DNA from 4 places in the Dactylosporangium sp. McL0621 genome. Region 2 is predicted to be linked to each of the others. Evidence: riboswitches for the same ligand, from Rfam matches in the RefSeq annotation. Region 2 holds a riboswitch; each other region holds the start of a gene.
What was found. A riboswitch is a leader RNA that binds a small molecule or an ion and turns the genes downstream of it on or off. The one in region 2 is predicted to bind cobalamin.
Positions count from the first base shown of each region.

Region 1: it holds a riboswitch for cobalamin, as region 2 does, so the genes downstream of both, ACPPVO_RS13315 (VWA domain-containing protein) here and ACPPVO_RS32195 (ribonucleoside-diphosphate reductase subunit alpha) in region 2, are expected to answer to the same signal.
Region 3: it holds a riboswitch for cobalamin, as region 2 does, so the genes downstream of both, bluB (5,6-dimethylbenzimidazole synthase) here and ACPPVO_RS32195 (ribonucleoside-diphosphate reductase subunit alpha) in region 2, are expected to answer to the same signal.
Region 4: it holds a riboswitch for cobalamin, as region 2 does, so the genes downstream of both, cobN (cobaltochelatase subunit CobN) here and ACPPVO_RS32195 (ribonucleoside-diphosphate reductase subunit alpha) in region 2, are expected to answer to the same signal.

Region 1 covers NZ_CP188259.1:2,839,317-2,846,321, forward strand. Annotated here, with positions in the region: gene ACPPVO_RS13305 (cobyrinate a,c-diamide synthase) at 1-1,154, opposite strand, end outside; gene cobO (cob(I)yrinic acid a,c-diamide adenosyltransferase) at 1,148-1,750, opposite strand; gene ACPPVO_RS13315 (VWA domain-containing protein) at 1,755-3,785, opposite strand; cobalamin riboswitch at 3,846-3,969, opposite strand; gene ACPPVO_RS13320 (hypothetical protein) at 4,038-4,307, opposite strand; gene ACPPVO_RS13325 (hypothetical protein) at 4,680-5,783, opposite strand; gene ACPPVO_RS13330 (hypothetical protein) at 5,985-6,455, opposite strand; gene ACPPVO_RS13335 (phosphodiesterase) at 6,577-7,005, opposite strand, start outside.
Region 2 covers NZ_CP188259.1:6,813,117-6,820,121, reverse strand. Annotated here, with positions in the region: gene ACPPVO_RS32195 (ribonucleoside-diphosphate reductase subunit alpha) at 1-2,165, opposite strand, end outside; cobalamin riboswitch at 2,305-2,512, opposite strand; gene ACPPVO_RS32190 (DPP IV N-terminal domain-containing protein) at 2,568-4,826, opposite strand; gene ACPPVO_RS32185 (helix-turn-helix domain-containing protein) at 5,004-5,723, shown strand; gene ACPPVO_RS32180 (AI-2E family transporter) at 5,677-6,804, opposite strand; gene ACPPVO_RS32175 (dienelactone hydrolase family protein) at 6,833-7,005, opposite strand, start outside.
Region 3 covers NZ_CP188259.1:9,664,451-9,671,455, forward strand. Annotated here, with positions in the region: gene ACPPVO_RS45820 (DUF6183 family protein) at 1-28, shown strand, start outside; gene ACPPVO_RS45825 (cation:proton antiporter) at 280-1,611, opposite strand; gene ACPPVO_RS45830 (hypothetical protein) at 1,757-1,918, shown strand; gene ACPPVO_RS45835 (zinc-binding dehydrogenase) at 1,915-2,928, shown strand; gene ACPPVO_RS45840 (SanA/YdcF family protein) at 3,102-3,830, opposite strand; gene ACPPVO_RS45845 (hypothetical protein) at 3,938-4,090, shown strand; gene bluB (5,6-dimethylbenzimidazole synthase) at 4,094-4,714, opposite strand; cobalamin riboswitch at 4,752-4,955, opposite strand; gene ACPPVO_RS45855 (alpha/beta fold hydrolase) at 4,991-5,875, shown strand; gene ACPPVO_RS45860 (TrmH family RNA methyltransferase) at 5,886-6,407, opposite strand; gene ACPPVO_RS45865 (transglutaminase-like domain-containing protein) at 6,667-7,005, shown strand, end outside.
Region 4 covers NZ_CP188259.1:2,878,138-2,885,142, forward strand. Annotated here, with positions in the region: gene ACPPVO_RS13485 (precorrin-2 C(20)-methyltransferase) at 1-1,094, opposite strand, end outside; gene ACPPVO_RS13490 (precorrin-8X methylmutase) at 1,105-1,725, opposite strand; gene ACPPVO_RS13495 (precorrin-3B synthase) at 1,722-2,786, opposite strand; cobalamin riboswitch at 2,820-2,953, shown strand; gene cobN (cobaltochelatase subunit CobN) at 2,990-6,538, shown strand; gene ACPPVO_RS13505 (class I SAM-dependent methyltransferase) at 6,547-7,005, opposite strand, start outside.

The DNA.
Region 1 (7,005 bases), 4.0 Mb from region 2:
GTCACCCGCGTGCCGGCCGGGGCGAGCACGCTGTCCGACAGCGCCACGGCGTCGCGGTAGCCCAGGGTCAGCGACGGGGTCATGGCCGCCTCGGCGTCGAGGACCCCGCACATCGGGCGGCCGTCGAGGGTGCGGCTCAGCCAGAGCAGCCCGGCGCACTCGGCCGCGATGGCGCCCCCGGCCGCGGCCAGGCCCGCCACCGCGCGGCGGAGGGGCTCGTTGGCGGAGAGCTGCTCGGCGTACACCTCGGGGAAACCGCCGCCCACCACGAGCGCGCGGGTGCCGTCGGGCAGCGCCGGGTCGTGCAGCGGGTCCACCGGGGCGACCGTGGCGCCGGCCTCGGCGAGCAGCTCGACGGTCTCGGCGTAGCCGAACGAGAACGCGGGGCCGCCGGCGACGGCGACGACCGGCGCGCCGGGGACGGGCTCGGCCACCGCCGGGCTCCACGCCGCCACGGTCAGCGGCGGGGCGGAGCGGGCCACGGCCAGCACCGCGTCGAGGTCCACGCTCGCCGCGACGAGCTCGGCGAGGGCGGCGACCGAGGCGGCCGCCTCCGCGGAGCGCTCGACCACCGGCACCAGGCCGAGGTGGCGCGACGGGGCGGCGACGGCGGCGTGGCGGCGCAGGACGCCCAGCACCGGGGTACCGACCTCGGCGCAGGCGTCGCGGAGGATCTGCTCGTGGCGGTCCGAGCCGACGCGGTTGAGGATCGCGCCGGCGATGTGGATGCCGTCGCCGAACGAGCGGAAGCCGTGGACGAGCGCGGCCACCGAGCGGGCCTGCGCGGTCGTGTCGACGACGAGGACGACCGGGGCGGCCAGCAGCCGGGCCACGTGCGCGGTGGAGCCGAACTCGCCGGCGCCGGTGCGGCCGTCGTAGAGGCCCATGACGCCCTCGACGACGGCCAGGTCGGTGCCGGCCGAGCCGTGCGCGAACAGCGGCGCGACGAGGTCCTCGCCGACCAGGACCGGGTCGAGGTTGCGGCCCGGGCGGCCGGCGGCGAGGGCGTGGTAGCCGGGGTCGATGTAGTCCGGCCCCACCTTGAACGGCGCCACCCGGCGCCCGCGCGCGGCGAACGCGGCCAGCAGGCCGGTCGCGACGGTGGTCTTGCCGTGGCCGGAGGCGGGTGCGGCGATGACGATCCGTGCTACCACTCGATGCCCTGCTGGCCTTTTCGCCCGGCGTCCATCGGGTGCTTGACCTTCGTCATCTCGGTGACCAGGTCGGCGAGCTCGACCAGGTCGGGGTGGGCGTCGCGGCCGGTGACCACGACGTGCTGGTTGCCGGGCCGCTCGCGCAGCGTCTCGACGACGTCGGCGACGTCGACCCAGCCCCACTTGATCGGGTACGTGAACTCGTCGAGCACGTAGAAGCGGTACGCCTCGGCGGCCAGGTCGCGCTTGATCTGGGCCCAGCCCTCGGCGGCCTCGGCGGCGTGGTCGCGCTCGGCGCCGGGCCGCTGGATCCACGACCAGCCCTCGCCCATCTTGTGCCACTGGACGGAGCCGCCCTTGCCGGTCTCGCCGAGCGCGCGCAGGGCGGCCTCCTCGCCGACCTTCCACTTCGGACTCTTCACGAACTGGAACACGGCGATGGGCCAGCCGGCGCTCCACGCGCGCAGCGCCATGCCGAACGCGGCGGTGGACTTGCCCTTGCCCGGCCCGGTGTGCACGGCGAGCACAGGCTTGGTACGGCGCTGGCGGGTGGTGAGCCCGTCGTCGGGAACGTTCTCGACCTTGCCCTGCGGCATCTTCTCAGGCTCCCAGGCTCGACAGTGGAATGCAGGTCGCCTCCAGCGCGGCGGCGAGGCGCCGCGCGAGGTTCAGGCGGATCGGGCCGCTCTCGCAGTCGACCACCACGGCGGGAACGCCGGCCAGCAGCGGTACCGCCCCGAGCGGATCGGGCCCGCTGGTCGAGCGCCCGTCGGTGACGACCACGAGCAGCGGGCGGCGGCGGGCGTCGCGGCGGCGCTCGCCGTGCAGCACGCGGGCGGCCTGGCGCAGTCCGGCGGCCAGCGGCGTGCGGCCCCCGGTGCGCAGCTCGGCCAGGCGGACCACGCCGACCTCGTGGCTCGCGGTCGGCTCGAGCACCAGGGTGGCGTCGTGGCCGCGGAAGGAGACCAGGCCGACCTTGTCCCGGCGCTGGTACGCGTCGCGCAGCAGCGACAGGATCGCGGTCTTCACGACGCTCATCCGCTGCCGGGCGGCCATCGAGCCGGACGCGTCGACGACGAACAGCACCAGGTTCGCCTCGCGGCCGACCTTGACCGCCTCGCGCACGTCGCGGGCCTCGGCGCGGGTCGAACCGCGCATCGCGGCGGCCCGGATCGTGTCGGGCACGTGGATGCTCGTGACCTTCCCGCCGATCGGGGCGCGGGAGCGCACCACGCGCCCGTGCCGCGACAGGGCGGGCGAGCGCCGGCCCGCGTGGGCGCCGGCCTGGCGGTTCGCGCGGCCCGCGATGCTGAGCAGCTTCGGCTTGTACGGCAGCCCGGCGAACGCGAGCTGCCCGGGCGCCGCGACCCCGGCCGAATCCGGCAGGTCCGTCGAATCCGGAATATCCGATAGTTCGGAGTCACGCAGCGAGTCGGATTTGTCGGTAACGGAGCCATCGGCCGGCTCGACCGGCGGCCGCTGCTCGGGCGCGACGGGCGGCGGGGGCGGCCCGCCGGGGTCGGGCGATTCCGACGTTTCCGAAATGTCGGTCGGGCCCGGCGGAACCGGGTCGTCGTCCGGCGGTGGCGGGGGGCCGCCCGGCGGGTCGTCGTCCGGCCCGGTCTCCTGCTCGAGCACCTCTTCCAGGCGATCCCGGTCGGCCCCCGGCGGGTCGAGCGGATCGCGCCGGCGCCGGTGCGGCAGCGCCAGCCGGGCCGCGTCGCGCACGTCGTCCGTCGTGACCACCGTCCGCCCGTGCCAGGCCGCGAGCGCGACCGCCGTCCGCGCGACCACGATGTCGGCCCGGAGGCCGTCGACGCGGTACGCCAGGCAGATCCGCGCGATCCGGTCGAGCTCCGCGTCCGGCAGCGCCACCGCCCCGATCCGGGCCCGGGCGCCGACGATCCGCTCGGCGAGCGCGGCGTCCTCGGCCACGTAGCGCCCGGCGAACCCGGCCGGGTCGGCCTCGTACGCCAGCCGCCGCCGCACGACCTCGGCCCGCGGCGCGGCCTCCTGGGGCGCCGTGACCCCGACGACGAGCCCGAAGCGGTCCACGAGCTGCGGGCGCGGCTCGCCCTCCTCGGGGTTCATGGTGCCCACGAGCAGGAAGCGGGCCGCGTGCTTGACCGAGACGCCGTCGCGCTCGACGTGCGCGCGGCCCATGGCGGCGGCGTCGAGGAGCAGGTCGACCAGGTGGTCGGGGAGCAGGTTGACCTCGTCGACGTAGAGGACCCCGCGGTGCGCGGCGGCCAGCAGGCCCGGCTCGTAGGCCTTGACCCCGTCGCCGAGGGCGCGCTGCAGGTCGAGGGTGCCGACCACGCGGTCCTCGGTCGCGCCGACGGGCAGCTCGACGAGGGCGGAGCGGCGGCGCTCGGCCCCGGCCCCGGGCGTGTGCGGGCCGTCGGGGCACTCGGGGTCGGGCGCGTCCGGGTCGCAGGCGAAGCGGCAGCCGGCGACCACCCCGACCTCGGGCAGCAGCGCGGCGAGGGCCCGCACGACGGTGGACTTGGCGGTGCCCTTCTCGCCCCGGACGAGCACCCCGCCGATGGCCGGTGAGACCGCCGTGAGCAGCAGCGCGAGGCGCAGGTCGGGCAGGCCGACGACGGCCGAGAACGGGTACGGCGAGGTCACGGGCACTCTTCCCTTCGGCGGGTCCGCGCCCGCGAGGCGGCTGTTGCGTCGGCGGCCCGGAGTCTCCTGACTGCCGGATCGCCGCCGCCCCCCGACCTTCCAGCCGTTGCCGGCCGTGGTCCGAGCTGAGGGGCGACTCCCCGGTCACAGTGGCGGGACCGTCCCGGACTCGCACCGGGTTCCTCCGCAGACCGCTCGCCCGCCATCGTGTCCCACCGGCAACCGGCGCGTCAACGTGGCGCGGTGTGACCCTCACGATCCGGGTCCGCCGGCCGATGGGACGGGCATGCGGCGCGCGTTGGACTCGGCCGCCCAGATCGTACTGTGCGTGCTCCTCGCGGCGGTCGCCCTGATCGCCGCCACGCCGCTGCGGCTGCCGCCGCGGGCCCCGGAGAGCTCGGTCGCGCCGCCGGGCACCCGGGCGATGTGGCTGTGGCGGGCCGAGGAGCCGGGGCCGGTCGTGGACTGGGCCGCGGCCAACGGGGTGCGGGCCCTGGTCGCCCTGGCCGCCCTGGTCCTCACGCCGGGGGGTCGCCGCGTGCGGCAGGTCCCCGGACGGCGGCACCAACCAGGAGCGGACCTCACGCAGGCCCAGGTCGACGAGTTCCGGCAGCGCGTGGTCGGCGACCCCGGCTTCGCCGACCGGCTGACCCGGCGCATCCAGGCGACCTGCGGCACGGCGCGGTCGGCGGGCGTACGAGAGCCCCGCGACACGAGGGGGAGGGTGTCGCGGGGCCGGCTCATATATATGGATATCGAGAGCTGTCTCGAGTTAGGCGGTGCGAGGACCCGGAACCGGGCCCCTTCAAGTGGTGCTGAAGCAAGGATGCGGGACGGCACTTGGCGTGGACTTGGCACGCACTTGCGCCGATGTGTCACCCAGGCGACAGGCCGCTACACCAGGGATTCCAGCAGGAGCCGCTCGGCCGCGGCCGCGCGGACCTCGGGCGTCTCGATCGGGTCGTCGCGCAGGTAGGCCAGGCGGCGCTCGAGTTTCTCGTCGAGCGGGACGCGGCGCACCGCGATGAGCCGGACGCCGGCCTCGCAGTCCCACAGGCCCTCGGTCAGGGCGCCCGCGCACGCGTCCGGCTCCAGCTCCAGGCGGGCCCGCAGGTAGGCGGCGCGCTCGTACGAGTGCGGGCTGAACCACAGCGAGCGGATGCGCGGCAGGGCCTGGCGGGCGGCGTCGCCGCCGACGCGGGCGAGGCCGTCGGCGAGGCGGTCGTAGCCGCACAGGTCGTCGTCGCGCCGGTCGAGCCAGTCGAGGCCGGCCAGCAGGGCGGGGCCGTCGGACTCGTCGCCCCGGTCGGCCAGGACGCACAGGGCGCTCCAGTACCGCGCCGAGGACGGGTCGGCCGCGGCGTGCCGGGCGGTCTTCAGCGAGTCGACGGACGGCTCCACGAGGCACCCGGTCTCGTCGGCGGCGCTGAGCAGCTCGCCGAGGCCGGTCAGCGGCTCGGGGCCGTGCGCCACGGCGGCGTGGATGCGCTCGTCCCGCGCGGCCCAGTCGCCCCAGGGGGCGGCGGCCGGCAGGTGCAGGGGGCGCCCGGCGCTGGCGAGGCGGTCGGCGGCGACCGGCAGCAGGTCGTCCCACCAGTTCGCGGGCCACGCGGCGGCGACGGTGCCGAGGGCCTCGCGCCAGTAGGGGCCGATCTGGATGTACCGTCGCAGGCTCTCGACCATCCCGTCGGACCCGGCGCGGCCCAGCGCCTCGGCGACCCGCAGGACGTGCGTGAACTCCCCGGTCTCGTCGTCGGCGGCGAAGAGCCGGGCGACGATCGGGCCGGTCGGCAGCTCCAGGTCGCGGACCAGGCGGGCGAGGTAGACGCCGCGGTCGTCGAGGGGCAGCCAGCGATGGTCGCGGCGGATGCAGGCGTACACGAGCTCCGGCGCGGCCGGGTCCCGTCTGGCCCGCACCGCGCCCCGGCCCAGTCCGCGCTGCAGCGCGCCGGCCCGGGTCCGGGTGGGCAGGTAGTGCCAGTCGTCGTCGAGGCTCATGGCGTCCCAGTCTGCGACGATTCCGGCCGGACCGCCGCCGATTTCCGGTCCCGAAAATGCTTGACAAACGACAGAACGGCACGTTGTGGCCGGTCAGTGGGGTGGCGACGGGCGGCGTGAGCCCGAACACGACGCGGCGCCGGTCGGCGAGTCTGCCGACCGGCGCCGTGAGCGCCGTCACACCACCCCGAGAGGGGCCGATCACGCGCTGGCGTCGTTGATCTCGTTGTCGCTCGTCAGGCCCGAGCCGAGGAAGTTCTCGAAGCGGGACGTGATGCTCTCCAGGCCGGAGATCACCGAGGCCGAGCCGAAGCCCGCCTCGCCGAACCCGGACTCGCCCGCACCCGCCTCGCCGAAGCCGGCGTCGGTGCCGTCGGCCGCGCCGAAGCCCGCGTCGCCGGTGCTCTCCTGGCCGTAGGCCATCAGCCGGTGGTCGTCCTCGACCTCGGTGTGCTCGTAGTGCGTGTACTCGGTGACCTCGTAGTGGTTGCCCGCGGCGTCCGTGTACTCGATGTGCTTGAGGTGCTCGAACTCCTCGTGCTCGAAGCTGTGGTGATCCTGCTCGAGGATGCCGTACTGCGACTGGTGGTCCAGCTCGGCGCCCTGGCTCTGGTGGACCGCCTCCAGGGAGCCGTGCTCCTGGCCCGCGTCGATCTCGCCGTACTCGCTCATGGGGGTGGTTCCTCTCGGGTGCGTCTCAAAGGGGGGTGCGCTCACGTGCTGCATTCAAGGTACGGCCACCCGCCATGCCCCAAATCCCGGAAACGTGCCACCCGGCGTCGGCCCAACGGCCTCAATACGCGATCACGGGCGCCCCGGCGTGGCTCACCTGCACCAGGTGCGTCACGCACTCCTCCAGGCCCTCGATGCGGTGCAGCAGGAAGCCGGACGGCTCGGCGACGAACCCGACCGGGCGCCCCTCCCGCAGGCCGAGGTCCACCTGACGGTACATGCTGGGCGCCACGCTGAGGATCGTCCCGGCGAACCCGGCGGTCACGACCCGGTGCAGGTGCCCGGCCAGCACCCGCACGACGTGCGGATGGCGGCGCAGCACGGTGGCGAACTCGGGCCCGTCGACCAGCCGGATGGCGTCCATGCCCGGGATGCCGACCCGCATCGGCGGGTGGTGCAGGCAGACGAACGCGGGCACCCCGTCGAGCCGGCCGAGGGTCTCGTCGAGCCACTCGAGCTGCTCGGGGCCGAGGATGCCGGCGTCGCCGAG
Region 2 (7,005 bases):
CCGGACTTCCAGGCGTGCAGGTACATCGAGGAGAGCTTGCCGATCGTGGGCGCGCTCATGAACAGGTTCAGCGACTGCGACTGGTCGATGTACGGCGCCCGCGCGGCGGCCAGGTCGATCAGGGCGCGCTGCGGCAGCTCCCACGCGGTGCGGTACAGGTCGCGGACGTCGGCCGGCAGCTCGCCGATGCCCTGCACCGAGCCCTCGGCGCGCTTGATCTGCTCGCGGACCTCCGGCGTCCAGAGGCCGCGGGTCTTGAGCTCGCGCACCAGGTAGGAGTTGATCTGCAGGAACTCGCCCGACATCGTCTCGCGCTTGAACAGGTTGGACACCTGGGGCTCGATGCACTCGTAGCAGCCGGCGATCGAGGCGATGGTCGCGGTGGGCGCGATCGCCACGAGCAGCGAGTTGCGCAGGCCGTTTTCCGCGATCTGTGTGCGCAGCGCGGCCCAGCGCTCGTCATCCGTGGTAACGCCCCACAGGTCCGGGTGCAGCACGCCCGCGGCCGCTCTGGTCTCGGCGTACGCCGGGTGCGGGCCGAACCGCGCGGCCAGTTCCGCCGACGTCTCCAGTGCGGTGAGCAGAATTTCCTGCTGCACCGCTGTGGACAACGCCCGCGCGGCCGCCGAGTCGAACGGTAGTTTCAGCGCGAAGAAGGCGTCCTGCAGGCCCATCAGGCCGAGGCCGACCGGCCGCCACCGCGGGTTGGACGCCCCCGCCTGCCGCGAAGGGTAGTAGTTGATGTCGATGACGCGATCGAGGAAGACCACGGCGGTGCGGACCGTCTCCCGCAGTCGCTCCCAGTCGACGCCCGCACCGGTCACGTGCGCGCCGAGGTTGATCGAGCCGAGGTTGCACACGGCGGTCTCGTCGTCGCTGCTGACCTCGAGGATCTCGGTGCACAGGTTCGACAGGTGGATGGTGTTGCGCGGGCCACCGGTCTGGTTGGACAGGGCGTTGGCGCGGTCCTTGAACGTCATCCAGCCGTTGCCGGTCTGGGCGAGGGTGCGCATCATGCGGCCGTAGAGATCGCGGGCCTTGACGGTGCGCACCGCCTTCTTCTCGGCCGCGCGGTAGGCCGCGTCGAACGCCTCGCCGTGGAGGTCCGGCAGCTCGGGGGCGTCGGTGGGGTCGATCAGCGACCAGTCGCCGTCGGCCTCGACGCGGCGCATGAACTCGTCCGGCACCCAGTTGGCGAGGTTGAGGTTGTGGGTGCGGCGGGCGTCCTCGCCGGTGTTGTCCCGCAGCTCCAGGAACTCCTCGACGTCCGGGTGCCACGGCTCCAGATACACGCACGCCGCGCCCTTGCGCCGCCCGCCCTGGTTCACCGCGGCGACACCCGCGTCCAGCGTCTTGAGAAAGGGCACGATGCCGTTGGATAGCCCGTTGGTACCGCGGATGAGCGCGCCCCGCCCGCGCACGCGCGACCACGAGATCCCGATGCCGCCGGAGAACTTCGACAGCCGCGCGACCTGGTGGTAGCGCTCGTAGATGGAGTCGAGCTCGTCCCGGGGCGAGTCGACGAGGAAGCACGACGACATCTGCGTGTGCCGCGTGCCGGAGTTGAACAGGGTCGGCGAGCTCGGGAGGTAGGCCAGGGAGGACATGAGGCGGTAGAACCCGATCGCCTCGCCCGGGGTCTGCGACAGGCCGCAGGCCACGCGCAGCAGCCAGTACTGCGGCGTCTCCACGACCAGGCGGGCCTCGGGGTGGCGCAGCAGGTAGCGGTCGGCGACCGTGCGCAGGCCGAAGTACTCGAACCGCAGGTCCCCGTCGAGGTCGACGGCGTCGTCGAGCTTGCGCGCGTTCGCGGCGACGAACGCGGCGGTGTCGTCGCCGATCAGGCCGAGCTGGTGGCCGTAGCGGATCGACTGGCTGAAGCTCGCGACGCCCTGGCCGCGCACCTCCTTGTCCACGTACGCGGCCAGCAGCCGCGCGGCCAGCCGCGAGTACTGCGGCTCCTCCCCGATGAGCTCCGCCGCCGTCTGGATCGACAGCTTGTCCAGCTCGGCGGTGCTCGCCCCGTCGTACAGCCCGCTGATCGTGCGGGTCGCGACGCGCAGCGGGTCGACCTCGTCCAGGTCGCCGGCCCACCGCTCGACCGCGCGCACGATCTTGTTCACGTCAACGGCCTCGGTGTCGCCGTTGCGCTTGCTTACCTGCATCCGCGTGCCCTTTCTCGCCTCAGGTCGGAGGGCCGAAGGAGCGCGCGGGGACGCCGCCGGGACCCCTGCGGCGGCATGCGGCCAGGGTCCGGCTCGTGGCGTCGGCCGTCCCGCGCGGCCTTCGACCGCCGCGCACCGGGCGGTGCGCGGCGCGCTGGCAGGTCTTCGGACTCGTGGGCGCCGAGCGCATGCCTACTGACCGTCGCTTCCCAGGCCTGATCGGGCCCAGTGCACATGACGGCGATCGTTCCCACTGACCGCTGCGGGGCAGTCCCGGACTCGCACCGGGTTCCCTCTTGCCTCGGCCGCCCTGGGCGGGCGGCCGAACCAGCTGCGGTCATCACTATATATAGGGCTGCCGGAGAATTGGAAACACCAGATGTCGTGTCGGCGTGTCGTGGCTCAGGCGAACATCTCGGCGAGCATCTCCGGGCCGACCGGGATGGCGGCGGGGCGGTACGCGGGCGGCGGGGTGCCCATCAGCTCGCGCACCAGGAAGTCCCAGCAGCGCTTGCGCACGTACGCGAGGCAGTCCAGGAACGTGTGCTCGGCCCCGGGCACGATGAGCAGCTCGAAGTCCTTGTCCGCGGCGATGAGCCGGTCGGCCAGGCGCAGCGTGTGGTCCGGGTGGACCTGGTCGTCGAGCTCGCCGTGGACGAGCAGCAGCGGGCCGGCCAGCCGGTCGGCGAGGTCCACATTGGACGTCCGGGCCCAGGCGTCCGGGTCGTCCGCGCCGTCGTAGGACTCCACGAAGCCCGCGTTGAAGCAGCGGGCGTCGTGCGAGCCGGCCAGGGCGACGCCGGCCCGGTACACCGCGGGGAAGTCCAGCATCGCCCGCGCCGCGGCGAACCCGCCGCCGGAGTGCCCGAACGCGCCGACCCGGTCGAGGTCCATCCACGGCCGGTCCGCGGCGAGCTGTCGCAGCGCGGCGACGTGGTCGGCCAGGCCCCCGGCGTCGCCGAGGCGGCCGTAGGAGGCGTCGTGGAAGGCCTTGCCGCGCCCCGGCGTGCCGCGCCCGTCGAGCGCGACGACCACGAACCCGAGCGCGGCGAGGGGCTCGGCGTCCAGGCCCATGCCGCCGGGGTCGAAGCCGGGCTCGACCCGGCCGACCTGCGGGCCCGGGTAGAGGCTGTCCACGACCGGGTAGCGGCGCGCGGGGTCGAAGCCGTGCGGGCGGTACAGCACCCCGTAGACGTCCGTCACGCCGTCGGCCGCCTTGACGCGGAAGCGCTCGGCCGGGGTCCAGCCGGTGGCCCGGAGCCGGGTGATGTCGGCCCGCTCGAGCTCGACCAGCACGCGCCCGGTCCAGTCGCGGACGGTGGTCACCGGCGCGGTGTCCACTGTGGACGCACTGTCGACGAAGTACCCCCGGTGCCCGGGCAGCGTCACGACGTGGTCGAGCTCGTCGTCGGTCAGCCGGGCGAAGCCGGTGCCGTCCAGGCCGGCCCGGCACACCGTGCGCCGGTACGGGTCGGCCTCGACGAGGCCGGCGGCGGTGAAGTACACCGTGCGCTCCGCCTCGTCGACGTGCAGGATCTGCCGCACCGACCAGGGCCCGGAGGTGACCCGGCCCAGCGGCGCGCCGGTGTGCCGGTCGTAGCGGTACAGGTGGCCGGAGCCGTCACGCTGGGAGTACCACAGCACCTCGTCGGCCAGCACGCGTACGATCGGCGGCTCGTAGGCCCACTGGTTGGGCTCCACCCGGGTGTCGCCGGCCTCGCTGAGCACGGTGGTGACGGCGCCGGTGGCCGGGTCCAGGCGGTGCAGCGCGAGGGTGTGGCGGTCGCGGGCCTGGCCGAGGAAGTACACGGCCGAACCGTCCGCGGCCCACCAGGCCCACTTGGTCATGATGGGTGACAGCTGCGGCATGAGCAGCGGCTCGGTCTGCGCGCGGACCACGGTGCCGGTCGCGACGTCCAGCACCACGAGCTCGGCGAGCGGGAGGTGCTCGTCGCCGGGGTAGGCGTACCGCTGCGGATGCGTGCGCGGCGGCCCGCCGTCGGCCGGCCGGGCCTCGACGAGGTGGGTCTCGCGCACGTGGCGCTCGTCGGTGCGGTGGGCCAGCACCCGGCTCGAGTCCGGCGACCAGGCGATCGCCGGCGGCAGGTGCGGCAGGCCGATCTTGCGCAGCAGCGTGGCGTTGCCGGTGCATTCGGGGCCGCTGCCGTACCCGTAGTGGGCCTCGCCGTCGGTGGTCAGCGCCCACTCGCGGCCGTCGGCGCGGGCGCGGGCCCACAGGTCGTGCCCGCGCCGCGACACCGCGACCGTCCCGTCGGGCGACGGCACCTCGAGGGGGTTGCCCGGCGGCATGAACGTGGCCCGCTCGCAGGCGTAGCCGTCCAGGTCGCAGCGCCAGTACTCGCCGAGCGCGAAGAACTCCACGGCGTCGCCGGCGGGCACGATCGCCGCGAACGGCAGCGCCTCCGGGTCGACCGGCTGACCGGCCGCGGCGGCCAGGGCGGCGGCGAGCCGGTCGTGGTCGAAGCAGGGCTCGCGGGTGCCCGCGGCCGGGTCGACGCGCAGGAACCGGCCGTTCGCGGTGTACCAGAACCCGCCGTCGACCCACTGCGGCCTGATCTTGTCGCCGGCGACGAGCTCGCCGGGGTACGCCGGGCGGCGCAGGAGTTGTTCGGCCGTCCGGTAGTGCTGCTCGGTGCTCATGTCCGCCGTCCCCGTCCTCGTGGTTTCTGACGACGGAAACGCTACGTTGCGTTCATTGAATGGGCAACGATGATTCAACATAACGCCAGCTCAGGCCCACTATTTCATTGCGACAGCTGAGTAATCAACGCAACGTTCGTTGCGTTGAGTGGCCGGTGAACGCTAAGCTCGCGCACGGTGACGAGGCGGAGGGAGACCGCGGTGCGGCTCAGCCAGCAGGACCGGCAGCAGATCGCGCTGGGCGTGGCCGAGGGGCTCGCCTACGCGGAGATCGCCCGGCGCCTCGACCGGCCCACGTCGACGATCACGCGCGAGGTGATGCGCAACGGCGGCCCCACCGCCTACCGCGCCGAGCCGGCCCACCGGGCCACCGAGCAGCGCGCCCACCGGCGCCGGCCGACGGCGCCGCGGGGTCCGCGGCCGGCACCGCCCCGCGGCCGCGACGCCGGGGCCGTGCGCGACTACGAGGAGCGGTTCACGACGTTGCTGATGCAGTCGGGCCTGCCCCGGATGATGGCCCGGGTCCTGACCTGCCTCTACACCACCGACGCGGGCAGCCTCACCGCGGCCGGGCTCGTCGCGCGCCTCCAGGTCAGCCCGGCGTCGGTCTCCAAGGCGGTCGCCTTCCTGGAGCGTCAGGGCCTCGTGCGCCGCGACCGCGACGAACGGCGCCGCGAGCGGTACATCGTCGACGACGACGTCTGGTACCAGTCGATGATGGCCACCGTCCGCGCCAACGCCCGCCTCGCCGAGACCGCCCGGCAGGGCGTGGAGGTCCTCGGCCCCGACAGCCCGGCCGCGGCCCGCCTGGCGAACATCGCCGACTTCGTCGACTTCGTCGGCGAGAGCATCAGCCGCGCCGCCGAGCAGGGCCGGGAGATTCTCCGGAAGAACTAGCCGGGGTTTGCTCCTCGCCGACCGTCGCCGCGGGCTTGAGGCCGCCGCGGTGGGTGTCCCAGACGTCGCGCACGATGATCTGGATCATCCCGGCGACGGGGATGGCCAGCAGCGCGCCCAGGATGCCGGCCAGGTCGACGCCGGCGAGGATGGCGATCAGCACCGTGAGCGGGTTGAGCTTGACCGTTCGCGAGAGGATCACCGGCTGCAGCAGGTGGTTCTCCAGCTGCTGGTACACGACGAAGAAGACGACCACGACGATGCCCGCGGTCACGGAGTGCACGAACCCGGCCACGGCCGCGACCACCGCGCCCAGCGTCGCCCCCACCAGCGGGATCAGGTCGGCCACCGCGACGAACACGGCGATCAGCCCCGCGAACTGCACGCCGATGACGAGCAGCACGACGTACGTCAGCAGGCCGCAGATCAAACTGATGAGGAGGTTGCCGCTGATGTACCCGGTGATGGTCTTCGCGCAGTCCCGCCCGACCCGGCGGACGCGCTCGGCGCGCTCGGGCGCGAACAGCGCCAGGAACGCGGCGAGGAGCTTCGGCGCCTCGAGCACCATCAGGTACGACAGCACGAAGATCGTCACGATGCCGGCGACGGTGGTGGCCGCCGAGCGGGCGAAGGCGAGGGTGCCGCCGCCCAAGCTGCGCACGTACTGCTGGATCTGTTCCCGGTGCTGCTGCACCCACTGCAGCACGTGGAACCGCCGCAGCACGTCGCCCACCGGCCCGCGCCCGGCCCGGGCGTCCGCGATCAGCTGCGGTGCCTCGTCGGCGAACCGCGCCCCCTCGTGCACCAGGGGCGTGACGAACAGCGCGACGAGCCCGCCCAGCAGCGCGAAGACGGCCAGGAACACCACGAGCGTGGACAGCCAGCGCCTGCACCACGTCACGTGCCGCTCGACCCAGTCGGCGAGCGGATGCAGCGCGGTGGCGAACAGCGCGGCGACGACGATCCACACCAGCACCTGGCGCATCTGGTACAGCAGCAGCAACGCCAGCCCCGTCGAGAGCACCATCGCGATGACGATCGCCGTGATGCGGGCCACCGAGCGGTTGTCCGAAGCGGGCATGCGGTCCCCGTGCCCCGCCGCGACCGGGTCAAACGAGGAACGCCGCCAGCCGGCGCCAGACGTCGTCCACGGTATCCGGCCGCACCTCCCGGTCGAGGTAGTGCCGCTCGAAGAACCCGTGCGGCGCTCCGGGATAGACGACGAGCTCATGCGGTACACCCGCCGCAGTCAAATGTTCGTCGAACGCCCGCGGGACGGCGG
Region 3 (7,005 bases), 2.9 Mb from region 2:
GATCCTGGCCGCGACCGACACCGACTGACCGGCCCGCGAACGGTGCGAGCCGCGCCGGAACCGCGAACGCGGCAACCGGAGCCGGTTACCGTGAACGCATGCCACGCCCCACGCCGGAGTGCCTCGAGGTCGACGTCGCGCCGCTCGTCGAGATCGTCCGGTCCTGCGCCGCGCCGACGAGGCGATGTACGCCGCGAAGACGGGCGGCAAGGGCCGCTACGTGATCGACCGGGCCTGACGAGCCCGGCGATCAGGTGCCGATCAGGGGCATCCGCTCCCCTAGGCGCCGGACAGGGCCTGCTCGCGCTCGCGCTCCCGCTCGGTGACCTGCACCCGGGCCATCGCGCGGCGCAGGATCGGCGGCCCCATCACCGAGGTGATGACGGCGATGAGGACGATTACCGTGTACGTCGCGACGGACAGGACCCCGAGCCGCAGGCCGGTGGTGGCGACCACGATCTCGACCACGCCGCGCGAGTTCATCCCGGCCCCGAGCGCGATGGCCTCCCAGTGCGACAGCCGGCTGCTGCGCGCGCCGATGTAGGCGCCCGCGAACTTGCCGGCGATCGCGAGGAACAGCAGGACGACGCCCGCGACGAGCACCTTCGGGTCGGCCAGCGCCGTCAGGTCCACGCGCAGCCCGGCCGTGGCCAGGAAGACCGGCGCGAGCACCGACAGCACCACCGTCCGCAGCGGCGCCAAATCCGTCCACAGTGGACGTCCGGGTTTCGCGTCGAGCTCGCCCGGCTTCTCGTGGGTCTGCCCGATGAGGATGCCGGCCACGAAGGCGCCGAAGAGCGCCTCCATCCCCATCGACTGGGTGGCGGCCGCGCCGAGCAGGACGAGGATCACGGCGACGGTGACCCGCACCCCGCCCTCGGCCGAGCGCGCCGCGACCCGCATCACCCGGCGGACCAGCGGGCGGCCGATCAGCAGGGCGGCGGCGAGGAAGCCCAGGAGGTACAGCACCGACAGCGCCACCGATCCGGCGTGCACCCCGGTCGTGGCCGCGGCCGCGACGATCGAGAGCAGGAACCAGCCGATGGCGTCGTCGACCGACCCGGCGGCCAGGGTCAGCTGCCCGATGTCGCGGTGCAGCAGCCCCATGTCGGCGAGGGTCTTGGCGATGACCGGGATCGCCGTGACGCACATGGCCACGCCGAGGAACAGCGCGAACACCCACCGGTCGGTCCGGCCGCTCAGCAGCGCGGCCGGCACCAGGAACCCGGCGCCGATGCCGAGGGCCAGGGGCAGCAGCAGCCCGGACAGGCTGACCCGCACGCCGGTGAGGCCCCGGCGGCGGATCATCGCCGTGTCGAGCTGGGCGCCGGTGACCCCGACGAGCAGCAGCACGCCGATCTGGCCGACCGCGTCGACGAGGTGCAGCTGGCTGGCGTCGTCCGGGAAGAGCCACCGCAGCGCCCCGGGCGACCACGCGCCCAGCAGCGACGGGCCGAGGATCACACCGGTCAGCAGCTCGCCCACGAGGGCGGGCAGCCCGAGCCGCACCGCGAGCCGGCCGAGCGCGAGCGCGACCAGCAGCAGCAGCGAGATCTGCAGCAGGAAGACGAGCAGGACGTGTGGAGCGAGGCCGGGTAGTGGATTACTCACCTTTCATCCCCTTCGTGGTGATCGAGGTTCACCACTCCACGCTTCCAAGAGCCATCGATCCCCGTCCACTTCTGGCGCGCCGTGACGCCGCGGTCGTCGGGATGGCGCCGCCGACCTGAACCTCGCCGCCTGCTACGCCGGCCACGTGGTCGCGATGCGCGACGGCCGGATCGTGGCCCAGGGCGAACCGGCCGCCGTGTTCACGCCCGGGCTGCTGTCGTCCGTCTTCGGGCTCGAGGCGCTCGTGGTGCCGGACCCGGCGACGGGTACGCCGCTGGTCGTCCCGCTGCCTAGAGTGGCGGTGTGAATCTCACCGCGCGCTTGCACGCCGCCGGCGACGTCCGCCTGGCCGAGGAGCCCACGCCCGAGCCCGGCCCGGGCGAGAGCCTCGTCGAGGTGACCGCGGTCGGGCTGTGCGGGTCGGACCTGCACTGGTACGCCGAGGGCGGCATCGGCGACGCCCGCATCGCGCACCCGATCGTCGGCGGCCACGAGATGGCCGGGGTGGTCCGCGGCGGCGCGCTGGACGGCGTGCGGGTCGCGATCGACCCGGCGATCCCGTGCCACCGCTGCGACCTGTGCCGGGCCGGGCACCCCAACCTCTGCCGCGACATCGTCTTCGCCGGGCACGGTCTGCGCGACGGCGGACTGCAGCGGTGGCTCGTGTGGCCCACCGACCGCCTGTACCCGCTGCCCGAGGACCTCACCGAAGCCGACGGCGCCATGCTGGAGCCCCTGGGCGTGGCCGTGCACGCGGTCGACCTGGGCCACGTGCCCCTCGGCGCCGACGTCGCGATCCTGGGCTGCGGCCCGATCGGCCTGCTGCTGATCCAGGTGGCCCGGGCCGCCGGCGCCGCCCGGGTGCTCGCGACCGACCCGCTCCCGCACCGCCGCGCGGCCGCCCGGGCCTACGGCGCCGACACCGTGCTCGACGCCACCGCGTCCGCCGACGAGCTGGCCGCCTTCACCGGCGGCCGCGGCGCGGACGTGGCCTTCGAGATCGCCGGCACCGACGCCGCCATCGAGGCCGCCGTCACCGTCGTGCGCCCCGGCGGCCGGGTCGTGCTGGGCGGCATCCCGAGCACCGACACGTCGTCGTTCCCGGCCGCGGCCGCCCGGCGCAAGGGCCTGACGTTCGCGATGGTGCGGCGGATGAAGGAGGTGTACCCGCGGGCGCTCGCCCTGGTCGCCGCGGGCCGCGCGGACGTGCGCAACCTCGTGAGCCACCGCTACCCGCTGACCTCGGTCGCCGAGGCGTTCGTGGTCGCCAACGCCCGCCGGGGCCTGAAGGTGGTCGTCGAGCCGAGCGACCGCTAGGGGCTGTATCGAAGTGGGGTCGGAGCGAGGCGAGGCTCAGGCGTCGGCTGGGGCCGCGCCGGGCGCGCCCCGATCCCGGGGTTGTATCGGGGTGTGACCGGGGTGGTTCCAGGCGGCGTCTGAGTCCGCCGCAGCCCGGCCATCCACTTCGATACAGCCCCTAGGGCCCGCCGTCACGGCGTGTGGGCGGCGACCGCGTCGCGCAGGGACGAGTCCGGCGGCGACTGGACCGCGGGCGGGCGGCCGCGCACCGCGTCCGAGGCGGCCTTCCACGCGGCGGCGACGTCGCGGGCCTGGTTCTTCCAGATCGTGATCGTCCGGCAGCCGTCGCACCCGGACGGCACGCCCCAGGCGTCGATGCCGACGCGGCGGCAGAGCGTCACCGCACGGTACAGATGGATGTCCTGGCTCACCAGGAGCGCCCGGGTCACGCCGTAGACGTCGCGGGCGCGGCGGCAGGTGTCGTACGTGTCCAGGCCGTAGGGGTCGACGACGACGCGGGACGGCTCGACGCCGTGCCGGGCGAGGTAGTCGCCCATCACCCGGACCTCGTTGCCCGAGCCGCCGTGCGCGTCGCCGGAGATGAGCAGGGCCTTGACCTTGCCCGCGGCGACCAGGGCGGCGGCCTTGTCGAGCCGGTTGCGCAGGAACGTCATCGGGTCCTGGCCGCCGGGCGCGACCTGGGCGCCGAAGACGATTGCCACGTCGGCCGCCGGGGCCTGCTCGACCCCGACGAGGCGCCCGGCGGACGCCGCGCGGATCCACACCGTCGGGGCCAGGCCCACCACGACGAGCACGACGGCGAGGACCGCGAGGCGCCGCCGCCACCGCCGGCGGCGCGGGCGCACCGGTTTCGGCTCGTCCGGCTCGGTCACCTGTTCCGGCGTGGTCACGTTCGGCATGCGGGCAGCATGGCAGGGCCCGGCCGCGCGCGCCGTCCCGCCGGCCCTGTCGGGTTTCGGCGCCGGCGCCGACTTGCCCGGTATTGGGCGCGTCACGGGCGGCTACGGTGCCGCGCGGCGACACCGACATCTGCGTCATCGACGTCGACGGCACCGACCTGACCGACCTGACCGGCACCGCCGGCGTCGCCGAGCACACGCCGGTGTGGTCGCCGGACGGCGCGACGACGGACGAGGTCCCCGACTGGCGCCCGGTCTGAGCCCTACCAGCGGTCCTCGTGCCGGACCTGGTGCAGCGGGGAGCGCCGGCGCCAACCGTGGCGCTCCAGGTCGGGCACGTCGTGGCGCCGGCTCACCGGGCCCAGGCAGAGCCACGCCACGGGCCGTACGCCGGCCGGGATGCCGAGCAGGCCGCGCAGGAACTCCTCGCGGTAGAAGGAGACCCAGCCCAGGCCGAGGCCCTCGGCGGTGGCCGCGAGCCAGAGGTTCTGGATCGCCAGGCACACCGAGTACAGCCCGGCGTCGGCGATCGCGTGGCGGCCCAGCACCGCGGGGCCGCCGCGCTCCGCGTCGTAGGTGACCACGACCGAGAGCGTGGACTCCAGCACCCCGTCGATCTTGATGCGGGCGAACCGCGCGGCCGCCTCGGCGTCCAGGGTCGCGGCGAACACGTCGCGCTCACGGGACACGTGCGCGTGGAACGCCTCGCGCAGCGCGCGGTCGCGGACGACGATGAAGTCCCACGGCTGCGTCAGCCCGACGCTCGGCGCCGCGTGGGCGGCGGTCAGGATCCGGTCCAGCGTCTCGCCGGGCACCGGCGCGCCGGTGAACTCGGCGCGCACGTCGCGGCGGCGGTTGATGATGTCGTACAGGTCATGCGTCAAGGCAGGCTCCCGCTGCGCTCACACCCCGGGACAGGCCGGGGCCGTCGGTCGCGAGGCCGGTCTTCGGACTCCCGGATCGTCGCCCCTCCGCCCGCCTTCCCAGCCCTTCCGGGCCAGTGGCTACGCGTGCACGTGTGGGCGGCGGCTCCCCGGTCACCGCGGCGGGCCCGTGCCGGATTCTCACCGGCTTCCCGATTCTCCCCGCCGTCGCCGGCGGGGCACCTCGCTTCAGTTCATGCCGGCCCGCACGCTACCAGGAGGCAATAGGCTCGGCGCATGACGCAGACACAGACGCACACGCTCGCCGTACCCGGCGCCGACCTGGTCTACGACGTCACCGGCCCGCTGCCGCCGGCGGACGGGCGGCCGCCGCTGTTCATGATCGGCCAGCCGATGACCGCGGACGGGTTCGGCGCGCTCGCCGCGCACTTCCCGGACCGCACCGTCGTCACGTACGACCCGCGCGGCCTGGGCCGCAGCGCCCGCACCGACGGCGGGACCGACAACACGCCGCAGCAGCAGGCCGCCGACCTGCACCGGCTCGCCGTCCACCTCGGCGCCGGCCCGGTCGACGTGTTCGCCAGCAGCGGCGGCGCGGTGACCGCGCTGGAGTGGGTGAGCGCCCACCCGGACGACGTCGCCACGCTCGTCGCGCACGAGCCGCCGATCAACCCGATCCTGCCCGACGCGGCCGGCGCGGACCGGGCGCGGGCCGCGTTCAACGACGCCTACGAGACCGGCGGCAGCGGCCCGGGCATGGCCGCGTTCATCGCCATGACCTCGTGGCGGGGCGAGTTCACGGAGGAGTACTTCGCGCAGCCGGCCCCGGACCCGGCGATGTTCGGCCTGTCCACCACCGACGACGGCACCCGCGACGACCCGCTGCTGTCGCGGCACTCGTGGGCGGTCACCGACTACCGCCCCGACGTCGCGGCCCTGAACTCGTCCGCGGCCCGCATCGTGATCGGCGTGGGCGAGGAGTCGGCGCAGACGTACACCGCGCGCACCGCCGAGGCGATGGCCGCCCTCCTGGGCGGGCCGGCCACCGTGTTCCCGAGCCACCACGGCGGCTTCCTGGGCGGCGAGTTCGGCTACGCCGGCAAGCCGGAGGAGTTCGCCGCGAAGCTACGCGAGGTCCTCGGGGCCCCTCCGGCGGGCTGAGCGGGCCGCATCAGAGCAGCCCGGCGAGTTTGTACAACACGAGGGATCCGGCCACGGCGACGTTCAGGCTCACGCCGCTGCCCACCATCGGAATCTCCACCGCCCCGTCGAGCAGGTCGAGGGCCTCGGGCGGGATGCCCGTCGACTCGTGGCCGAGCACCATCACGGTGCGCCGGCGCGCGGCGGGCAGGTCGGCGAGGCGCACGGCCTCCTCGGCGAGCTCGACGCCCACGACGCGACTCCCGCCCGCGCGCTCGGCGGCGAGCCACCGCAGCGGATCGCCGATGCGGTGGACGCACGCGGGTCGGCGCAGCGTGTTGCCGCGGGCGAGGGCCTCGTCGATCCAGGGGTACCGCGGGACGACGAGACAGGCCCCGACGGCGTCGCAGGTGCGCAGGAGGGTGCCGAGGTTGACGCCGTGCATGGGCCACAGCGGGGCGGCGAGGAGGTGTCCCCAGCAGCGATGGGCGCGGGGGCGGCGGGAGGAGCGCAGCTCGGACGGGGTCCGGACGCGAATGGCGGTGCTCACCATTGGGGCGTGCTTCGCGGCGCACGCGGGCCATCGACGGCAACAGGGCCGCTGCCCAGGGTAGGTCATTGCAGCGCCGCGCGCACCTCCCCGTCGTGCTCGCCGACGGACGGTCCGGTCCAGCCGCCCCGCTCCGGGGTGGCCGGCAGGCGCGCGGCGACGTTCTGCACCGGGCCGAGGTCGGGCCGGGCACGCGCACGATGCTCTCGCGGGCCGGGAACTGCGGGTCGGCGCGCATGTCACCGGCGGTATCGTCTCCACCGTGGCGTTGGGTGACAGGGGTGCCGAGTTCCTCGCCGCCGACGAGGTGGTGCAGGCCGACCATCCCGCCGTGCGGGCGGCCGCGGCTCGGCTGCGCGCCGGGCGGGCCGGCGACGTGGAGTTCGCGCGGGCGGCGTACGAGTTCGTGCGCGACGAGGTGCGGCACTCGTTCGACGCCGAGGACCCGCGGGTCACGGTCGGCGCCGCCGAGGTGCTCGAGCACCGGGTCGGGCTGTGTTACGCCAAGTCGCATCTGCTCGCCGCGCTGCTGCGGGCCGAGGGGGTGCCGGCCGGGCTGTGCTACCAGCGCCTCGCCGCGGGCGGGGAGACGTTCGTGCTG
Region 4 (7,005 bases), 3.9 Mb from region 2:
AGGCCCGGCAGGACGCGGACCGGCACGTCCTTCCAGCGCGGCTCGGCCGCGACCTCCAGCACCGCGGCGGCCATCGCGAACACACCCGGGTCGCCGGAGGAGACGACCGCGACGCGGCGGCCCTCCCTGGCCAGGGCCAGCGCGAACTCGGCGCGCTCGGCCTCGACGCGGTTGTCGGAGGCGTGCCGGCGCTGGCGCGGGTTGCCGGGGACGCGGGCCAGGTACGGGCCGTAGCCCACGAGGTCGTCGGCGGCGGCGAGCGCGGCCTGGGCCTCGGGCGTGAGCCAGTCGCGGCCGCCCGGGCCGAGGCCGACCACGACCACCTCGCCCACGGGCGCCGGCGCGGGCCGCTCGGCCAGGGCCGCGGCGGTCTCGTCGTGCACGCGGGAGGGCAGCAGGGCGATGGAGAAGTACGGCACCGAGCCCGGGTCGACCCCGGCCAGCGGGGCGGCGCGCTCGCCGGCGGTGGTGGCGCGCTCGACGTACCAGGCGTCGTCGAGCCGGCCCGCCCGCTCGAGCGCGTCCCGCACCTTGCCGAACGTGCGGCCCAGCTTCAGCACCGCCGCCGAGTCGGTGGCGGCGAGGCGCTCGGCGAGCACCTCCTCGGGCAGGGTGCCCGGCAGCACGGTGAGCACCTCGTCGCGCTCGACGAGCGGGCGGCCCAGCACCGCCGAGGCGGCGGCCACGGACGTCACGCCCGGGACGACCTCGGTGGGGTACCGCTGCCGCAGTCGCTTGTGCATGTGCATGTAGGAGCCGTAGAACAGCGGGTCGCCCTCGCAGAGCACGACCACGTCCCGGCCCGCGTCGAGGTGTGCGGCCAGCCGCGCCGCCCACGCGTCGTAGTGCTCCTCGATGACGCCCCGGTAGTCGGGCGTGTCCTCGGTCGTCACCGGGTAGACGAGGGCCTCCTCGACCTGCTCCGGGCGCAGGTACGGCGCGGCGATCGCGCGGGCGATGCTGCGGCCGTGGCGGGCGCTGTGGTAGGCGACGACGGGCGCCGCGGCGATCAGCCGGGCCGCCTTCACCGTCATCAGCTCGGGGTCCCCGGGCCCGAGACCTACGCCGTACAGCCGCCCACTTTCCTCGCTCATGCTGCGTCACTCATTCCAATTCGCTCGCGATCGCGTTGACGGCGGCGGCCGTCATCGCGCTGCCGCCCCGGCGGCCGTGCACCACCAGGTGCTCGAGGCCGGACGCAGCCAGCGCCGCCTTTGACTCGGCGGCGCCGATGAACCCGACCGGGATGCCGATCACCGCGGCGGGCGTGCCGGCCCCCTCGGCGACCAGCTCCAGCAGCCGGAACAGGGCGGTGGGGGCGTTGCCGACGGCCACCACGGCGCCGTCGATGCGGCCCCGCCACAGCTCGAGCGCGGCCGCGCTGCGCGTGTTGGCCAATTCTAGAGCCAGCGGCGGTACCGCCGGATCGCGCAGCGTGCACACGACCTCGTTGTCCCGGGGCAGCCGCGCGCGGGTCACCCCCGACGCGACCATCTCGGCGTCGCAGAGGATCGGCGCGCCCGAGCGCAGGGCGGCGCGCGCGGCCGCGACGACGCCGGGGGAGTAGCCGACGTCGGCGGGCAGGTCGACCATGCCGCAGGCGTGGATCATGCGGACCGTGACCCGGGCCACGTCGTCCGGCAGCCCGGACAGGTCGGCCTCGGCCCGGATGGTGGCGAACGAGCGCCGGTAGATCTCGGCCCCGTCGCGGATGTAGTTACTCACCCGGTCACGCTCCGGCGGTAGCCCGCGCCCGTCGCCAGCATCTCCACGTGCCTTCCCTTCGGCGCGCCGCACCGGCGCTCGCATCCGACCCAGTGCGCCGGCTCGTGCGTGCCCGCGGCCACCGCGGCCCGGGCGTCCGCGCGGACGTCGGCGAGCGCCTTGGCGCAGCCCGGCCGGCCGGCGCACGCGGTCACCCCGGCCCACGGCGAGGCGGGGTCGGCGACGAGTCCGGACGCCACAGCGTCGGGCATCGCCGGAGCCGGGACCACGACGGTCCGCCACGGGGTGACGATGATCTCTTCCGCCGCGGCCGCGAGCGCCGCCGACTGGGCCGCGGTGAGCAGCCCGAGCGGCACGACGAGCACCGCGGACGAGCCGTGGATCCCGGGCTCGGGCGCGTCCGAGCGCGCGAGCCGGACGGACGCGAGCCCGGTGCCGAGCCGCGCGGCCACCCGGGCCGGGCCGTCGGCCAGCTCGGCGAGCCGCCACGCGTTGGCGCCCTGCGCGGCCCGCTCGGCCAGGAAGGCCTCCGCGGCGCGGACGAGCAGCTCGGGGCCGCCGTGAAGCTCAGTGGGTACACCCGCCAGAACCAACCGGGAACCGTGCCGGCCCACGTCGCCGAGCAGCGGCGTCACGTCGCCGCGGCCGTCATCGATCGTGGCCAGGAACCGGCCCGGCAGCCCCGCGAGGGCGGGCGTGGCGCACAGCAGCGCGTCGAACTCGGCGACCAGCGGGCGGACCGCGGCGCCCAGCGGGCTGGCGACGATGTTGCGGACCCGCTCGTGGGTGGCCGAGGGCAGCAGGCCGGCGTCGGTCAGGCGGGCCGCCAGCTCGTGCTCGGCACCCGGCCGCAGCGCCCTGACCTGCACGTTCCCGCGGGAGGTGAGCTCCAGGGCGGGGTCGCCGAGTTCGGCCGCGGCGGCGCCCAGGACCGCGAGCTGGGCCCCGGTGATCCGCCCGCCGGGCAGCCGGACGCGCGCCAGCCCGCCGTCGGCGGCCGCGTGGACCTGCACGGCGCCGGGGCACCGGTCGGGGGCGTCGCGTCCGCTGGGAGCCTGCACGGGGCGGATACTACCTGCGCTTGACGGCGCCCAGGCTCGTCCTGAAGAGTTGGCGGCGCTGTACAACGGCGATGTGGGAGGAACCCGGTGCGAGTCCGGGACGGTCCCGCCACTGTGACCGGAGACGATCCGGGAGCCAGGATACTTTCCGTCGCCGGACCCAACCCACCGTCTTGGGGCGCGGACCCCGAGGGAGGACCGGCGTGATCCTGCTGCTGTCGACGTCCGACACCGACCTGCTCAGCGCGCGGGCCAGCGGCGCCGGGTGGCGCCTGGCCAACCCTTCGCGGACCACCGTGGACGACCTGCCCGGGCTGGCCGCGGGCGCCGAGCTGATCGTGGTGCGGTTCCTGGGGGCGTACCGCGACTGGCAGGACGGCCTCGACACGCTGCTCGCCACCGGGCTCCCGGTGGTGATCCTCGGCGGCGAGCAGGCCCCCGACGCCGAGCTCATGAGCCACTCCACGGTGCCGGCCGGCCTCGCCGCGCAGGCCCACGCCTACCTGGCCTTCGGCGGCCCGGCCAACCTCGCCGAGCTGCACCGCTTCCTCTCCGACACGGTCCTGCTCACCGGCCACGGCTTCGCCGCCCCGGTCGAGACGCCCGTGTGGGGCGTGCTGGAGCGCACGGCCGCGCCGGTCGACGGGCCGACCGTGGCCGTCATCTACTACCGGGCCCACCACGTCGCCGGCAACACCGCGTTCGTCGAGGGCCTGTGCACCGCGCTGGAGGCCGAGGGGGCCCGCCCGCTGCCGGTCTTCGCCGCCTCGCTGCGCACCGCCCCGCCCGAGCTGCTCGACACCCTGCGCCGGGCCGACGCGCTCGTCGTGACCGTGCTCGCGGCCGGCGGCACCCGCCCGGCCGACGCCCAGGCCGGCGGCGAGGACGAGGCCTGGGACGTCGGCGCGCTCGCCGCGCTCGACGTGCCGATCCTGCAGGGGCTGTGCCTGACCAGCAGCCGCGAGACGTGGGACGGCAACGACGACGGGCTGTCGCCGCTGGACACCGCGACCCAGGTCGCCATCCCGGAGTTCGACGGGCGGCTCATCACGGTGCCGTTCTCGTTCAAGGAGGTCGACGAGGACGGCCTGACCGTCTACGTCGCCGACCCGGAGCGGGCGGGGCGGGTGGCCGGGATCGCCGCGGCCCACGCGCGGCTGCGGCACCTGGCCAACGCGGACAAGCGGATCGTCGTGATGCTCAGCGCGTACCCGACGAAGCACTCCCGGATCGGCAACGCCGTCGGCCTCGACACGCCCGCCAGCGTGGTGCGGCTGCTCGCGGCGCTGCGGGAGCGCGGGTACGACCTCGGGGAGGGCTTCCCGTCCGACGGCGACGCGCTCATCCACGAGCTCATCGCGGCCGGTGGGCAGGACGTCAACTGGCTCACCGAGGAGCAGCTGCAGGGCAACCCGGTCCGCATTCCGGCTTCGGCCTATGTCTCGTTCTTCAACGGCCTGGACGAGGGCCTCCGGGCCGGGATGGAGCGGCACTGGGGCCCGGCGCCCGGCGAGCTGTTCGTCGACCCGTCCGACGGCGCCATCGTGCTCGCGGCGCTGCGGCGGGGCAACGTGGTGGTGATGGTGCAGCCGCCGCGCGGCTTCGGCGAGAACCCGGTCGCCATCTACCACGACCCCGACCTGCCGCCCTCGCACCACTACCTGGCCGCGTACCGGTGGCTGGCCGACGAGTTCGGCGCCCACGCGGTCGTGCACGTCGGCAAGCACGGCAACCTCGAGTGGCTGCCGGGCAAGACGGTCGGGATGTCGGCCGGCTGCGGCGCGGACGCGGCCCTGGGCAACCTGCCGCTCATCTACCCGTTCCTCGTCAACGACCCGGGCGAGGGCACCCAGGCCAAGCGCCGCGCGCACGCCACGCTCGTGGACCACCTGGTGCCGCCGATGGCCCGCGCCGACTCGTACGGTGACATCGCCCGCCTGGAGCAGCTGCTCGACGAGCACGCCACGATCGCCGCGCTCGACCCGGCCAAGCTGCCGGCGATCCGGGCCCAGATCTGGACGCTGATCCAGGCGGCCAAGCTCGACCACGACCTGGGCCTGGACGACCGGCCGCACGACGCCGAGTTCGACGACTTCCTGCTGCACGTCGACGGCTGGCTGTGCGAGGTCAAGGACGTGCAGATCCGCGACGGGCTGCACATTCTGGGCCAGGCCCCGTCCGGCGAGGCCCGCGTCGACCTCGTCCTGGCCATGCTCCGGGCCCGGCAGATGTGGGGCGGCCAGGTCGCCGCGCTGCCCGGGCTGCGCGAGGCGCTCGGCCACGACGAGTCCACTGTGGACCGGGCGGCCGTCGACGACGTCGAGTCACGGGCGCGGGCGCTGGTCGCGGCCATGGAGGCGCGAGACTGGTCCTCAGACGATTTTTCCGACATCTCCGATAATCCGGAAGTTGTACGCGTTCTGCGCTTCGCCGCCGAGGAGATCGTGCCACGCCTGGAGCGCACCACCGACGAGCTCACCATGGTGCTGCACGCGCTCGACGGCGGCTACGTGCCCGCCGGCCCCAGCGGCTCGCCGCTGCGCGGGCTCATCAACGTGCTGCCGACCGGCCGGAACTTCTACTCCGTGGACCCCAAGGCCGTCCCTTCGCGGCTCGCCTGGGAGACGGGGCAGGCCATGGCCGACTCGCTGCTCGCGCGGTACCGCGCCGACCACGGCGACTGGCCCCGCTCGGTCGGGCTGTCGATGTGGGGCACCAGCGCCATGCGTACCGCCGGCGACGACATCGCCGAGGCGCTCGCCCTGCTCGGCGTCCGCCCGGTCTGGGACGAGGCGTCGCGCCGGGTCACCCGGCTCGAGCTCATCGACCTGGCCGAGCTGGACCGGCCGCGCATCGACGTGACCATGCGCATCTCCGGCTTCTTCCGCGACGCCTTCCCGCACGTGGTGGCGCTGCTGGACGACGCCGTCCAGCTGGCCGCCGCGGCCGACGAGCCGGTCGACGTGAACTTCGTCCGGGCGCACGTCGCGGCCGACGTCGCCGAGCACGGCGACGAGCGGCGGGCGACCCTGCGCGTCTTCGGCTCCAAGCCCGGCGCCTACGGGGCCGGCATCCTCCCGCTCATCGACAGCCGGAACTGGCGCGACGACCGCGACCTCGCCGAGGTCTACGCGGTCTGGGGCGGCTACGCGTACGGCCGCGGCGTCGACGGGATCGCGGCGCGGACCGACATGGAGGGCGCGTACAAGCGGATCAGCGTGGCGGTCAAGAACACCGACACGCGCGAGCACGACATCGCCGACTCCGACGACTACTTCCAGTACCACGGCGGCATGGTGGCGACCGTGCGCGCCCTGACCGGGCGGGCCCCCGCGGCGTACGTCGGCGACAGCACGAACCCGGACGCCGTGCGGACCCGGACGCTCAGCGAGGAGACCGCGCGGGTCTTCCGGGCCCGGGTGGTCAACCCGCGCTGGCTCGCCGCGATGCGCCGGCACGGGTACAAGGGGGCGTTCGAGCTCGCGGCCACGGTCGACTACCTGTTCGGCTTCGACGCCACCGCCGGGGTCGTGGCGGACTGGATGTACGAGAAGCTGGCCGAGTCCTACGTGTTCGACCCGGACAACCAGAAGTTCCTGACCGAGTCGAACCCGTGGGCGCTGCACGGCATCACCGAGCGCCTGCTGGAGGCGGCCGAGCGGGGCCTGTGGGAGCACCCCGAGCCGTCTACCTTGGACGGACTGCGCGAGGTGTACCTCCAGACGGAGGGCGACCTCGAGGACGACGCCTAGGACAGGGCCTAGACCCGCTTGTGCGCCGCGGCGACGACGGTGCTGTAGCGCACGACGAACGCGTCCGGGGTCCGGATGCCGGCGAGCACCGCGCTCAGCGTCGCGGGCGGCAGCCGGTTGACGAAGCCGGACGTGGACAGCTGCTCGAGCCAGTCCGCGCGGGTGTACTCGCGCTCCCACGGCAACGTCCACGGCTCCGGGTCGGTGAACGCGTTCGTGGCGCGCAGGCCGTCGGCGGCCCGGTCGGCGAGCGGGCGGTAGGCCTCGCCGCCGAACGAGAACCGCGGCGGCAGCGGCATGTGGCCCCGCAGGGCGTCCGCGGTGGCCTCGGCGACCTCCGGCGGCGGCTCGACCCCGTTCCAGAACAGGGCGACGAGGCCGCCCGGCCGCAGCGCCCGCGCCACGGTGGCCGCGCCCGCGCCGGGCTCGACCCAGTGCCACGTCTGCCCGGCGACGACGGCGTCGAA